Regions from separate parts of the Chitinimonas sp. JJ19 genome, predicted to be linked through region 1. Evidence: predicted binding sites of a transcription regulator. Region 1 holds the regulator's gene; each other region holds the start of a gene.

Region 1 (4,814 bases):
GCTATTCCCGCTGATCCCCACTGCCCGCTTGGTGGGCACCGAGATCGCCCACGCCGTGCCATTAACGCTGATCGCCGGCCTGGGCCACGCCGGCCTCGGCCACGTAGACTGGTTGCTGCTGGCCAACCTGCTGTGCGGCTCGCTGCCCGGCATCTGGGTGGGCAGCCACCTGACCGGCCGCGTGCCCGACGGCGCCCTGCGCCCGGCATTGGCCCTGATGCTCGCCCTGGTCGGCCTCAAGCTGGTCTGGTAGATAACCCCCCCATGAGCGCCCGCAGAGGCGCCAACATCGTCATGGACACCCGAAACCATGGAAACCGTACTGAGCCCCGAACTCCAGGCCAAACTGGCCCACACCCTGACCTTGCTGCAACAGGTAGCGCGTGAACACGCACCCGCCGTCTTCGCCAACTCGCTGGGCGCCGAAGACATGGTGCTGACCGACCTGATCGCCCGGCACCAGCTGGACATCAGCATCTTCAGCCTGGACACCGGCCGCCTGCCAGCCGAAACCTACGAGCTGATGCAGCACACGGCCGAGGCCTATCCCGACACCCGCGTGCTGGTCTACTTCCCGCGCGCCGAGTCGGTCGAGAAATATGTCAATGAGCAAGGCATCAACGCCTTCTATCAATCCATCGAAGCGCGCAAGGCCTGCTGCCGCATCCGCAAGCTGGAACCCCTGGCCCGCGCCCTGGCCGGCAAGCAGGCCTGGGTCACCGGCCTGCGCCGCGAGCAATCGACCACCCGCACCGATATGGCCGAGCAGGAATGGGACGAGGCCAACGGCCTCACCAAGTTCAACCCGCTGCTGGAATGGACCGAGAAAGAAGTGTGGGCCTATATCAAAGCCTATCAGGTGCCCTACAACGCCCTGCACGACCGCCACTACCCCAGCATAGGCTGCGCCCCCTGCACCCGCGCCATCGCCGCCGGCGAGGATGTCCGCGCCGGCCGCTGGTGGTGGGAGAATCCCGAGAACAAGGAGTGCGGCCTGCACGCCAAAACCAGCGCGCTACCGACCCGATAAAAAACTTGCGTACAGGTGATTGCATAGCCAAGGCCGCTACGGCATAATGCGCGGCTTCGCGGAAAGGTGGATGAGTGGTTTAAGTCGCACGCCTGGAAAGCGTGTATAGGTTAATAGCCTATCGGGGGTTCGAATCCCCCCCTTTCCGCCACGAAATGCAAAGGCCCTGATCATTGATCAGGGCCTTTTCTATTTTCACCACGGTACATTGCAGATTCAGCCTCCCGCCCCAGTGGGGCTACACGCTAATAGCTGCTCAGCACTGAAAACCTGGGCGTTTCACCTGCTTGATGGAATTAAAGTCCACTGCGCCCGACCTACCTGTGCTTTCGCGGGTCGTGCACCATGAGAACAAGCGCACGGAAAGTGCGTTCGCTTGGATTCACTACACAAGCGTCGTTATCGCGAGTGCAGCAGCCGCAAGAAGCGATCCTGGCGGAAATCTTCTGGATACGTATCCAAGGTGTGTAAACGCACTCGAAAAACATACTCCCCTTCGATGGGCTTCCCCGCAAGCTCTTGCGGAATGAAGGACCAGCCCTCCAACGACGCCTTGGCAAAACGACGCACACTCTCCGGCATGCCTGGCAATGCCCTGACCTCGATCAGACGGCATTTGCCATCGATACCAACGGTGCAGGCAGCCTCCACAGCCCCCTCCCAGCCACCCGATCGGGCGATGTCATCAGGATAGCTCGCGGCGTAGCGCTTGGTCGGTATTGGGCTCATCGAGAGTCCCGCCATTCGTACTTGTCCGCCACCATCGGCACTAGGGGTGACAAGAAAATCAAGCCGAACGCCGCTTCGAAGCGTTGCAGGCATGCCATCGGCCTCTGCGGGTGGCACCTTGGTCTTGGCTACCCGCGCCTTGACGTTGTCAGCGAATGCAAGGGGATATTTCTCCTCATCCACTAACGAATACTGAAGAGGATGGCCATCAGTGCCATAGAGAACATTGGCCCAAACCTCAACGTAGTAAGGTTCCTTATTGGCGTAGCTGGGTACAGCTGCCAAAGCGATCAAGGCGCTGGCGATAATTCGGATATAAGACATGGTCTTGCTTGATAAACGGATATGGAGGTAAACCGACGAAGATAAACATGTGTGCTCAAAGCACGCGTGCCACTGGCGAGGAGTGAGTGGACGGATAAGGTGTACGACGAGACGACGGCTTCAGACCATCACGCCGAAGGGCTGATCATACTATACCGGCGCCTCGCCCAAGAAGGACGGCGCCCCCCCCTTCAGGCGTCCATGGCATGCGCTATAGGGCCGGCCGAGATAAGCCCAGAGCTATCGGGCGGCGCATCGCGCACAGCCCAAAACCTCAGCCATGCCGCACGTGCACCATCTCAATGCTGCAAGCCTATGCAGCCCGACACCAGCTGCTTGATGGCCGCCAGGTCCAGCACTTCGATCTGCTTGCCCTGCACCTTGATCCAGCCATCCTGCTGGAAGCGTGAAAAGGTACGGCTCACCGTCTCCAGCTTCATGCCCAGATAGCTACCTATCTCTTCGCGGGTCATGCGCAAGACAAACTGGCGCGAGGAGAAGCCGCGTGCCGCCATACGCTGCGACAGGTTCAGCAGAAACACCGCCAGGCGCTCTTCTGCCCGCATATTGCCCAGCAACAGCATGGCGCCCTGGTCGCGGATGATTTCGCGGCTCATCAATTTATACAGGTGCCGGTTGAGTGCCGGTATCTCCAGTGCCAGGTTCTCGAGGCGGTGATAGGGCAGCTCGCAGACCTCGCAGTCCTCCAGCGCAATGGCGGTGCAGCCGTGCTGGTCCGTCCCGAAGGCATCCAGCCCCATCAGTTCGCCGGCCATATGAAAGCCTGTCACCTGCTCGCGCCCGTCCTCCGATACCACCACGGTCTTGAAGAAGCCGGTGCGCACTGCATACAGCGAGCGAAAGGCGTCGCCCAGGCGGAACAGTGCCTCACCGCGCCGTACCGGCATGCGCTGGTTGATAGCATCGTCCAGCTGCACCATTTCCTCCTGCGCCAGGCCTAGCGGCAGGCACAGCTCCTGCAGGCTGCAGGTCGAACACACGGCTTTAAGGGCATGGACGGGAATGATTTCGCGGGCAGCGGACATGATTGGTGCTTGATGAAGGTCAATACGATTAGTCTGCCTGCTACTTACAGTGTCAGCAACCAAGACCTACGCTGGCGCTACCCAATGACTGCCCCCGCCATACCCGATACGACCCCGCTGGAGATCGATCTGCCGCTGCTGCAGCGCCATGACGATGTGACGCGCTATGGCATCTATCCAACCGCCGATCGCTTCTCTGAAGATTTCGACGAAGACCGCTACCGCCATGCGTTGGCGACGCACGCACTGGGTGGCCTTCGCCCCCTGTCGCTGTATGTCCATCTGCCGTTCTGTGTATCGGCCTGTTACTACTGTGCCAGCCACAAGGTCATCACCGCCGATCACAACCAGGCCGATACCTATCTGGACTATCTCGAACGGGAAATCGCCCTGCAAGGCACGGCCTATGGTGCGACACCCAAGGTCACCCAACTGCACCTGGGTGGTGGCACCCCAACCTTTCTGCAGGATGCGCAGCTAAGCCGCCTGCTGGCTGCCCTCCAGCGGTATTTCCCGCTGGCTGCTGGCGCTGAATGCTCGGTCGAGATCGACCCCAGGCATATCGGGCCGCAAAGCCTGCAATTGCTTGCCAGCCATGGCTTCAGCCACCTTAGTATCAGCCTCCAGGATCTCTCCCCCGATGTGCAGCTCGCCGTCAATCGCATGCAGCCCGCGTCCCTGACCGCCGCCGCCATCGCGCAAGGCCGCGCCCTGGGCTACCGCACCATCCATATCGATCTGCTCTATGGCCTGCCAAGGCAGACCCCGGCCAGCATGGCCGACACCCTGGCCCAAGTGCTAATGTGGCGACCTGATCGCGTCTCGCTCAACCGCTACAACCACCAGCCTGATCGCTTCAAGACACAGCGCCATATTGACGCCGCCACCCTGCCGACAGCAGACGACAGGCTGGCAATGCTGCAGCAGGCCATCACCCAGTTGCAGGGCGCGGGCTATGTCCATCTTGGCCTGGAGCAGTTTGCCCTGCCCCAAGACGAACTCGCCGTCGCCATGCGCCAGGGGCGGCTGCATAGAAACTTCCAAGGCTATACCACCCAGGCAGAGTGCGATCTGATCGGGCTGGGTGTTTCGGCCATAGGCAAGGTCGGCGCTTGCTACGCCCAGAACCATAGGGTGCTGGAGGACTACTATGATGCGCTGGCACACCACCACCTGCCCATCGCCCGCGGCATGACACTGGCTGCCGACGATCTGCTCCGCCGTAGCATCATCCAGTCGCTGCTATGCCAATCCGAAGTGGCCTTTGAGCCACTGGAGAGCCGTTGGCTGATCGACTTCCACCATTATTTCGCCTACGAGCTTGAACAATTGCAGCAACTCGCCAGCCAAGGCTTGCTGAAACTCCATCGCCAAGGGCTTGAGATCACACCCAAGGGTCGCTGGCTGACCCGCAGCATCGCCATGGTGTTTGACCGTCATCTGCGCGAGGCCCGCAACAGCGCCCGGTTTTCAAGCCTGATATAACAAACACCGACAGAGTACCAACGTCACCCCCTGTGGAGGCCACCCATGTACAAACGTATTCTGGTACCCCTAGACGGCAGCGCTACCGCCACCCGCGGCTTGGAAGAAGCCATCCGGCTTGCGCACGCCTTGCGTGCCAAACTGCATCTCTTCCATGTCGTCGATCTGCACCTGGTCTACATGGACTACAGCGGCACCGC
Region 2 (4,814 bases), on a different contig from region 1:
CCACCAGTTCCATGGGGGGAGGTAGATTGTTCATGCGGCCAAGTCTAGGCAGCGCGGACATGCCGCGCCTTAACGCATATCAAGTCTTTGCCAGTTGCACATAGCGGGACAATACATAGAGCAATAGTGCCCCAAGGCTGGCCTGCGACACGGCGAACAACAGGCCGGCAGGCAGGGCAAGCTTGGCCGGGGCGATGGGCAGCATCAAGAGGCATAGCCAGGCAAACAGAACCAGCATCACCTGTATCCACTGCAAGGCCGGTGGCAGTAGCGTTTGCATGGCGGGCACCCGTACCTGGGCAGGCAGTTGCCGCCGCAGATGCAGCCACACAAGAAAGGGAATGATCTTGCCCAGCATGGCATTGATGGGCAGCACAGCCCCACCCACCAGTATCAACACCCCTAGCCACCAAGCTATAGGCCAATCCGCAGGCAGCACCCCTTCCAGCAGGCCCAACACGGCGGCCAGCCACCAGGACAAAGCGGCGACACACCATAGTGGCCAGGCCACATCGTGCTTACGCTTGGCTTTGAGGGTCGCATAAAGCAGCAGGCAGCCCAGCAGGCACAAGCCCAGCCAGCACAGCGAGCGCCAGGTAGACCGCAGGCCTGCCAGCTCCAGCAAGCCCAGCGCCAGCGGTAGCCAGATCAGCCCCGGCAGCAAGCCTGACAGGCGCGCGTCCAGCTTGGGGGTCTGCCAGAACATGGGCAGGACGGTAGCCGCGACACCCGCCAGCAAAACTGCCAGCCACCCGCCTGCCCCCCAAGCCACATGCAGATCCAGCACCGATTTCAGGGGCAAGCCCCAGCCATAGGCCAGCGCGCTGGCCAGTGCTGTACCCAGCAGCACGGTTGCCAGCAAGGCCCAGGCTATCCAACGCAGCACGCGAGTGCTGGCATTGGTGGGAATGACTTGCCAGCCAGCCACCACAAGTGCGATCACCACACTGCCCACACCGATGGTCGCCATGGCACCGCCAAGGATAAAACCCATAGGGCTGCCACCCAGGAACCCCCAGACCAGGCCGCCTGCCGTGCCCACGCAGCAAGGCGCCACCAGGGGTGCCAGCCAGCGGGTGGCCGGCACCGGTACGCCAGCCAGCACAGGAAAGAGTTGGAACAAAGCCCCCAGCATCACCGGCAATAGCATGCCCAGGGCCAGCACATGCACCAAGCTCAAGCTGAGCGGCGCAAAACGGTGCGGCAAACCTTCGACTGGCCCCAGCGCCAGCAGCAGACCCGCCACCATGCCGAGCCATGGCGCTGGCAGCAGGCAGCCGAAAATCACGCCGGGCGATGGCGCCAGATGGAAGGCAAGGTTCCTGGGGGTGTTCATGTCGTACAGCTGGCGTGGGTATGCGCCAGCAGCGCGCCCAGATCCCCTATATGTGCGCGACACATGGGGTAGAGCACCCCTTCTTCCTTGGCATTGTGTTGCTGGATAAAGATGAACAGGGTATCGAGTTCAGCCTGCAGGGCGGCATAGTCTTCTGCCAGCAGCAGGCTGCGGCAGTTCTCCAGCAGATCCCGCATGGCGTAGTGTTCGTCGCGCATGACCTCGGTGGGCCCATGCAGCAGGCCGGTTGCAGATTCAAAGGCCGGAAACAGTACGGTTTCCTCCAGCTCAAAATGCGCCAGCATGGCCTGCTCGGCCTCGTGAAAATAGCGCTGCCCGGTATATAGGTCGCGCTGCTGCACGGCAGCCTCCAGCCTGGCAAGCAGGTCGTCACATTCGTGATGTTGGAAGATCAGGCGGGTAATGGCATCAGACATGGCGGCAGCACCGATAGGAGAGTACTGCCCATGCTAGGCCGCTACGACACCCGCTGCCTTGACCTTGGGCAAGCAAGTGGGCGTCGGCGGGACCAGCTTGATCTCCATCAAGGGTCTGCGTACTACCCGCAAACGCGCCGGGCTAGAGGGCCATAATGCAGTTCTCAACAGCCCCAAACCCACTGAAAGCCCACGCAACGCACAAGCCAGGCATCACTGAAACATGACCGACCCAGTAGAACGACACTCCCTGCTTGAGGATGTACAAGCCCTGCTGATAGGCACCTTGTTGGTGGCCTTGTCGGTATTGCTGCTGCGTCAATCCAGCCTGTTGACGGGCGGCACGGCGGGGCTGGCTTTCCTGGGCCACTACTTGAGCGGCCAGCCCTTCGGCCTGGTGTTCTTTGCGCTCAACCTGCCCTTTTACCTGTTTGCCTGGCGAGCCCTGGGGTGGGTATTTACCCTCAAGACCTTTGCCGCAGTCAGCCTGCTTTCGTTCTACAGCGAATGGCTGCCCAGCCTGATACATCTTGATCACTTGAACACAGCCTTCTCGGCGGTGCTGGCTGGCTTGTTGGCAGGTACGGGACTGTTGATGCTGATACGGCACCGGGCCAGCCTGGGTGGGCTGGGCGTGCTGGCGCTTTACCTGCAGGAGCGTCATGGCTGGCGGGCCGGCAAGCTTCAGATGGCTGCCGACTGCCTGATATTGCTGGGTGCCCTGCTGGCATTGCCGGCAGCCGGTGTGCTGCTGTCTATCCTGGGCGCCATGGCCATGAATATGGTGATTGCGATCAATCACCGACCTGGGCGCTACATCGGCATGTAGGCGTTGGTGGAAGACCTGCCGGCCGGACGCGCAAGGGGGCGGATAATCGAGACGATTGCCAGCCCCTCAAGGCGCCGCCATGTCGCTGATCCCGTGCTCCACGGCATAGACCGCCACCTGCACCCTGCTGGTCAGATTGAGTTTCTTCAATATGTTCTGCACATGGATCTTGACCGTACTCTCGGCCACATCAAGGTGGCGGGCGATCTGCTTGTTACTTTCGCCACGCGCCAGGCACTGGACTATCTCACGCTCCCGAGTTGTCAGCTTATCCCGTTCGGCAGGCAGAGGCGCCGCAACCGGCACCGACTGTGCCCTGAATTGCGCCACCAGCTTGGCGGTCATGCTGTCGGCGATGACCGGCTCGCCACGATGAGCCTTGCGTATGGCGGTTGTCAGCGCCTCCGCCTCGATATTCTTGATCAGATACCCTCGCGCACCATCGCGCAATGCCTGACCCAGCTCATCAGCCTCTTCCGACACCGTCAGGATGATGATGGCAGCCGTCGGTACATCCTGCACCAGCAACTGTAGTGTCTCCAGCCCGGACAAGCCCGGCATGTTCAGGTCAAGCAGAATCACATCAGGATGGAACTCCTTGGCGCGCTTGATGCCTTCTATGCCGTCTGCGGCTTCAGCCACCACCTCCAGATCAGCTTCGCGTTGCAAGAGCTGGCGTACGCCAGAACGAAACAAGCTGTGGTCATCTACCAGCAAAATACGAATGGTCATGGTCTATCCAAGTGTATGAAATCAGGCTGCCTGGCGGGCAGTCTGCGGCAAAACCAGCTTGACACTGACCCCTGCCCCAGGGCGGGCATCCAATACCAAGGAGGCATTCAGGCGCTTGGCGCGCTCTTGCATGATATGCAGACCTACGTGGCGCTCGCCACGCTCTGCCACTTCAGCGGGCTCATAGCCGCGCCCATTGTCGCGTATCACCATCTCGAAATCCCGCCGGTTGTTGATTTCGACCGTCGCCTGGCTGGCCTGCGCGTGCTTGCGTATGTTCGACAGCGCCTCCTGCAAGATGAACAGCACCTGCAACTGCTGTTCCGGCGGCAACGGCGCGCCCTCCAACTCGTCTACCTGCAACAGTACTGCCATGCCGGTCTGCCTGCGAAAGCGGGCAATGGTATCTTCCACGGCAGCCAACAAGGCGCCCTGACCCAGCTTGCTGCGGAAGTTGAGCAGCAGCTCGCGCACGTCCTGATAGCTCTCATCGACGCCCGTCCTTAGCAAAGGCACAATTTCTCGCACCTCCTTGAGGTCTTCCCGGCCCAACGCTGAGTCCAGCATCTGCAGCTGCAGATTCAGGAAGTTCAGGCCCTGCGCAATACTATCGTGCAGGCCCTGCGCAACCAGGTTGCGCTCCTCCGCCACCGCCAACTGGCGGGCCTTGGCGCTGAGACGGCGATTATCGAGCGCCACCCCCAGGTGCTGCCCCAAGGTCTCAAGCAACTGCGCCTCGGCTGCCGGCACCTCGTGGGTATTGCGAAAATGCAGTGAGAAGGAGCCCAGCACTTCGTCACGCGTCACCACCCGGAACACAGCCAGCCCCTTAAAGCCATCCTTGGCGCAATGGAACGCCTCCGGCTGGGGTAGCTTGCGGAAGTCGCGTATCACAACCACGCCCTGCTTGGTGGCCTCGCCACAGAAACAGGCATCCACCTTCATGCAGTGTTCTGTCTCCTCCAGTGCCTCGGACAGGCCTTCGGAGACCACCATGTGCAGCTTCTCGCCCATGGGGTCGATAACGCGAATGCTGCCGCCATCGGCATTGAACTGTTGCATTACCCGCTGCAAAAAGCCATGGCAAAGGGTATCAATGTCTGTAGGCTGGTTCAGAAAGGCGGCCATGTCATAGAGCGCGCCAAGCTCGCGATTCTGGTTGGCCAGCTGTGCCGTTTTTTGCTGCACCCGGTCTTCCAGCTCGCGGTACAAGCCTTCCAATTCATCTGCCATGCGGTTGAAGCCATAGGCCAGCACGCCAAACTCGTCTCGACTTTCCACTGGCAGCCTCACCCCGAACTCCCGCGCCGTCATGCGGCGCAGACCCTCCTGCAGATGCAGCACCGGCGAGATAATCCATAGATACAGCAGGTAGATCAGTGTCAGCGTGCCAACGCAGGCGATACCCAGCAAGACGGCCTGGGACATGCGCAGCAATGTGGTCTTGCCGGCATTGTCCGTTTCTATCATCTGTACCAGG
Region 3 (4,814 bases), on a different contig from region 1:
GACCCGACTACAGTCCTGGAATGGCATGTTGTTCGAGCTGGGTACGGGCGGCAGGGATGTGGAGGCGGACCTGAAGAACCTGGGCGTGGCCAAGGATCTGGATTTCAGCAACTACATGCTGCATAGCGTGCAGGTAGATACTTACGAGGGCAACTGGAAGACCTTTATCGAGGTTTATCTGGAGGACTACCACGTGGATCCATTCCACCCTGGCCTGGGCAGGTTTGTGGAGTGCGATGACCTGAAGTGGGAGTTTGCCGACTGGTATTCGGTCCAGACCGTGGGTATCAACAATGCCTTGGCGAAGGCCGGTTCGAAATCGTATGCGGAGTGGCACAAGCAGGTGCTGGCATTCAACCGTGGCCAGATGCCCAAGCATGGCGCCATCTGGTTGACCTATTACCCCAATGTGATGGTGGAGTGGTATCCGCATACGCTGGTGATCTCGACCTTGCTGCCGGATGGCCCTCGCCGCTACAAGAACATTGTGGAGTTCTATTACCCTGAGGAAGTGGCCTTGTTCGAGCCGGAGTTCATGGCGGCGGAGCAGGCGGCCTACCAAGAGACGGCGGTAGAGGATATGGAGATTATCCGCCGCATGGAAGAGGGCAGGGAGCGGCTATACAAGGAGGGCCGGGACGAGTTCGGCCCTTATCAGAGCCCGATGGAGGATGGCATGCTGCATTTCCATGAGTTCATGCGGCGGGAGATGGCTGATCATATGCCTGCCATGCGCCTGTAAGTATTGCCGTGATGGGGTTGTGCCAAGGGCCGGTACCGATAAGGTACCGGCCCTTGTCTTGGGGCAAGCTCAGATGGTTTTGGAATAGCGTTGCAGGGGCTGGCCTTGCTGCAGGCGGCGGTCGAATATCATGGCGATATTGCGTATGAGCAGACGGCCGCGTGGCAGTACTTGCAGGCGCTGTTCATCCAGGCTGAGCAGGCCGTCATTGGCCAAGGCCGCCAGCTTTGGCTGTTCGGCGGCAAAGTAATCCTTGAAGCGAATACCCCAATGCGCCTCCAGCTGGGCGAAGTCGAGTGCGAAATCACACATCAGTTGCTGTATCAGGCTACGGCGCAGCCTGTCATCTTCGTTCAGGGCGATGCCTCTGAACAGCGGTAGTTTGCCAGCATCCAGCAGGGCGTAATACTCCTCGGTGCCGCGCACATTCTGGCTGTAGCTTGCGCCCAGCTTGCTGATGCCTGAGACCCCCAGGGCGAGTAGATCGATGTCGTCGCGGGTGGAATAGCCCTGGAAGTTGCGGTGCAGGGTGCCTGCGCGCTGGGCAATGGCCAGTTCGTCATCGGGCAGGGCAAAGTGATCCATACCAACGTAGACGTAGCCAGCGGCGGCGAGTTTGCTGATGGCGAGGCTGAGGATATCGAGCTTGGTATCGAGCGCTGGGAGGTCGGCTTCGTTGATCTGCCGCTGCGTTTTGAACAGCTGCGGCATATGCGCGTAGTTGTAGATGGAAAGGCGATCCGGCCTGGCTGCGATCACTTTGTCCAGTGTGGCGCTGAAGCCCTGTACGGTCTGCAATGGCAAGCCGTAGATCAGGTCGATGGAGATGGACTTGAAGCCATGTGCACGGGCCGCTGCGATCACTGCCAGTGTTTCGGCTTCGCTCTGGATGCGGTTGACGGCCCGCTGGACGGCGGGATCGAAGTCCTGCACGCCCAGGCTCATGCGATTGAAGCCCAGCTTCCCCAGATGTGCCACGGTGGCGGGTTGGACTTTGCGTGGGTCTATCTCTATCGAGTATTCGCCCTCATCCTTGGGGGCAAAGTCGAAATGGGCCCGAAGTTGCCCCATCAGCCGGCCGAGTTGGGCATCGGAGAGGAAGGTGGGGGTGCCGCCGCCGAAATGCAGCTGCTCCACCTTGGCGCGGCCTGCGAACAGGGGGGCTTGCAGGGCAAGCTCCTTGTCGAGGTAGTCCAGGTACACCTCGGCGTGTGCCTTGTTCTTGGTGATGATCTTATTGCAGCCGCAGTAGTAACAGATCGTATTGCAAAAGGGGATATGCACGTAGAGCGACAGCGGGCCTTGCTGGCCTGCGGGGAACTGCCTTGCCACTTCTGCGCGGTAGGCTGCTTCATCGAAACCGGCATGGAAATGATCGGCCGTGGGATAGGAGGTGTAGCGTGGGCCATTACCTGCCAGACGCTCGATCAGGCTTTTGTCGAAACACAGGCCTTGAACATCAAAATCAGCTGGGGCCGGCTTGATGGCAGTGGGGGCGGGCGCATTCATGCGGGCAACCATGTTGATATGAGGTGCGGCCAGTTTGCCTGTGGGCGAGGGGCGCTACCTTGATGCGTATCAACCGGGGGCGACTTTGATGGCTGGCGCTGCGATGGGGCTAGTGGAAATCACGACTCTCTACCGACAGGGCTCCCAGTAGCTCGGATTTGTCGGCCAGGCGCTTGGCGAGCAGATGGACGACCTCGCCTTCCCGCTGCACTACGCCATAGACGGCCAGCAGTCGGGCGCCCAGTAATTCCTTGCGCTGCCTTTCGCCCAGATCCTGCCAGACAATGACATTGGTGTTGCCGGTTTCGTCTTCCAAGGTAACAAAGGTGACGCCACTTGCCGTGCCGGGACGTTGGCGGCCAACCACGATGCCGCAGGCTCGTGCGGGCTGGCCGTGCTGGCAGGCGCGCAGCTCGGCGGCGCTGAGCAGGCGATCCCGACTCAGGCGTGGGCGTAGCAGGCTGAGTGGATGGGCCCTCAGGGTGAGGCCCTGGCTGCGGTAATCTTCCAGCACCTGCTGGCCCAGGCTGGGGAGCGGGAGGGTGATGGCCGCCTCTGCCTTGGCGGCCAAGCCTGCGAGGTCTTGCTCCAGCGGTAGGCCACCCACCTGCCAGCGGGCTTGCCGGCGATTGCCCGCCAGGGTGGCCAGCGCATCGGCATCCGCCAGAATACCCAGGCTACGCTTGTCGAGACTAGCCAGACGCTGCAACTGGGCCAGGCTGTCGTAGCCTGCTGTTGGCTGGTGGGCGGCAATGCGCTCGCCTATGCGCTGGCCTAGGCCGCTGATCAGCCGCAAGCCCAGTCGGAGCGCGTGCTGGGGGCACTGCTCGTCTTCCAGCGTGCAATCCCAGTCACTGCGCTGTACATCGACAGGGTGTACCACGATGCCATGCCGCTTTGCGTCCTGTATCAACTGCGATGCAGAGTAAAAACCCATGGGCAGACTATTGAGCAGGGCGCAGGTGAAGGCTGCTGGCTCGTGGCGCTTGAGCCAGCCCGACACATACACCAGCAGGGCGAAGCTGGCGGCATGGGATTCGGGAAAGCCATATTCGGAGAAGCCTTCTATCTGCTTGCACAGACGGTCTGCAAATTCCTGGGTATAGCCATTGGCCAGCATGCCGGCGACCAGCCGCTCTTGGTAATCCGCCAGTTCACCCGTGCGGCGCCAGGAGCCCATGGAGCGTCTAAGCTGGTCGGCCTCGCCGGGGGTGAAGTCAGCGGCATCGATGGCCAGCTGCATGACCTGCTCCTGGAAGATAGGCACACCCAAGGTTCGCTTTAGCGTCTTCTTGACGGCTTCGGATGGGTAATCGACGGGCTCCAGCCCCTGTCTCCGCCGCAAGTAGGGGTGCACCATGCCGCCCTGTATGGGGCCAGGGCGCACGATGGCGACTTCGACCACCAGGTCGTAGAAATTTTTGGGCTTGAGTCGCGGCAGCATGGACATCTGTGCCCTGGACTCGATCTGGAACAGGCCTACGGTATCGGCATGCCCTATCATCTCGTAGACCTGTGGGTCTTCCGCCGGGATATCGGCCATGCGCATCAGTGGTTGCCGGCGTATCGCCGACACCAGGGCCAGCGTACGGCGTATGGCGCTCAACATGCCCAATGCCAGCACATCGACCTTGAGCAGACCCATGGCATCCAGGTCATCCTTGTCCCACTGGATGACAGTGCGGTCGGGCATGGCGGCGTTTTCTATGGGGACCAGCCGTGCCAAGGGGCTGTGCGAGATGACAAAACCGCCCACATGTTGCGACAGATGGCGGGGGAAGCGCATCAGCACCTGCGCCAGCCGCAACAGCAGTTGGACTGGCCGGCTCTCGGGGTCGAAGCCCGCCTCCTGCAGTCGCTTGGGCAGTTCTGCGCGGCTATCCCACCAGGCCAGGGTTTTGCTGATCTGATCCAGCTGCTCTTCGTCAAACCCCAGTGCGCGCCCTACATCCCGCAGGGCGCTGCGCGGGCGGTAGGTAATCACGGTGGCGGCCAGTGCGGCACGCTCCCTGCCATAGCGCTTGTATATGTATTGGATGACTTCCTCCCGTCGATCATGCTCGAAATCCACATCGATATCGGGGGGCTCATGCCGCTCTTGCGAGAGAAAGCGTTCGAACAGCAGATTGGATCTATCCGGATCTACCTCGGTGATACCCAGGGCAAAGCAGACGGCGGAGTTGGCTGCTGAGCCACGGCCCTGGCAGAGGATCTCCTGGCTGCGGGCGTAAGCGACGATATCGTGGACGGTGAGAAAGAACGACTCATAGCGAAGCTTGATGATCAGCGCCAGCTCGTGCGCTACCTGGCGACGGACTTTTTCTGGTGCGCCCGCTGGATAGCGCTGGCGTAAGCCAATTTCGGTCAGTGTGCTCAGATGACTTGCCGGTGTTGCGCCCTCGGGTACTAGTTCGGCTGGGTATTCATAGCCCAGATCGGCCAGAAACTGGCCGCAGCGCTGTGCAATGCGCACGGTTTCTGCCAACAGTGCGTGTGGGTAGATGTGGGCGAGCGCCCGGAGGCTGCGCAGGTGGCGCTCACCATTGGGAAATAGCGACAGGCC

What was found. The regulator FNR, encoded in region 1, switches genes on or off when oxygen is low (the NO sensors DNR and NnrR bind a similar motif). The targets are predictions, from matches to a motif close to TTGATNNNNATCAA.
Region 2: V7714_RS05925 (hemerythrin domain-containing protein) is a predicted target of FNR. The motif match lies at 1,871-1,884, and genes of this name have one in related genera.
Region 3: hemN (oxygen-independent coproporphyrinogen III oxidase) is a predicted target of FNR. The motif match lies at 2,311-2,324, and genes of this name have one in related genera.

The regions. Positions count from the first base shown of each region.
Region 1 covers NZ_JBAMDD010000001.1:124,355-129,168, reverse strand. Annotated here, with positions in the region: gene V7714_RS00585 (sulfite exporter TauE/SafE family protein) at 1-253, shown strand, start outside; gene V7714_RS00580 (phosphoadenylyl-sulfate reductase) at 311-1,030, shown strand; tRNA gene V7714_RS00575 (tRNA-Ser) at 1,091-1,181, shown strand; gene V7714_RS00570 (hypothetical protein) at 1,430-2,083, opposite strand; gene fnr (fumarate/nitrate reduction transcriptional regulator Fnr) at 2,383-3,129, opposite strand; gene hemN (oxygen-independent coproporphyrinogen III oxidase) at 3,214-4,614, shown strand; gene V7714_RS00555 (universal stress protein) at 4,660-4,814, shown strand, end outside.
Region 2 covers NZ_JBAMDD010000003.1:331,253-336,066, forward strand. Annotated here, with positions in the region: gene ubiU (ubiquinone anaerobic biosynthesis protein UbiU) at 1-34, opposite strand, end outside; gene V7714_RS05920 (hypothetical protein) at 80-1,336, opposite strand; gene V7714_RS05925 (hemerythrin domain-containing protein) at 1,333-1,773, opposite strand; gene V7714_RS05930 (YitT family protein) at 1,997-2,602, shown strand; gene V7714_RS05935 (response regulator) at 2,669-3,334, opposite strand; gene V7714_RS05940 (type IV pili methyl-accepting chemotaxis transducer N-terminal domain-containing protein) at 3,356-4,814, opposite strand, start outside.
Region 3 covers NZ_JBAMDD010000003.1:245,235-250,048, forward strand. Annotated here, with positions in the region: gene V7714_RS05530 (aromatic ring-hydroxylating oxygenase subunit alpha) at 1-742, shown strand, start outside; gene hemN (oxygen-independent coproporphyrinogen III oxidase) at 812-2,251, opposite strand; gene V7714_RS05540 (error-prone DNA polymerase) at 2,361-4,814, opposite strand, start outside.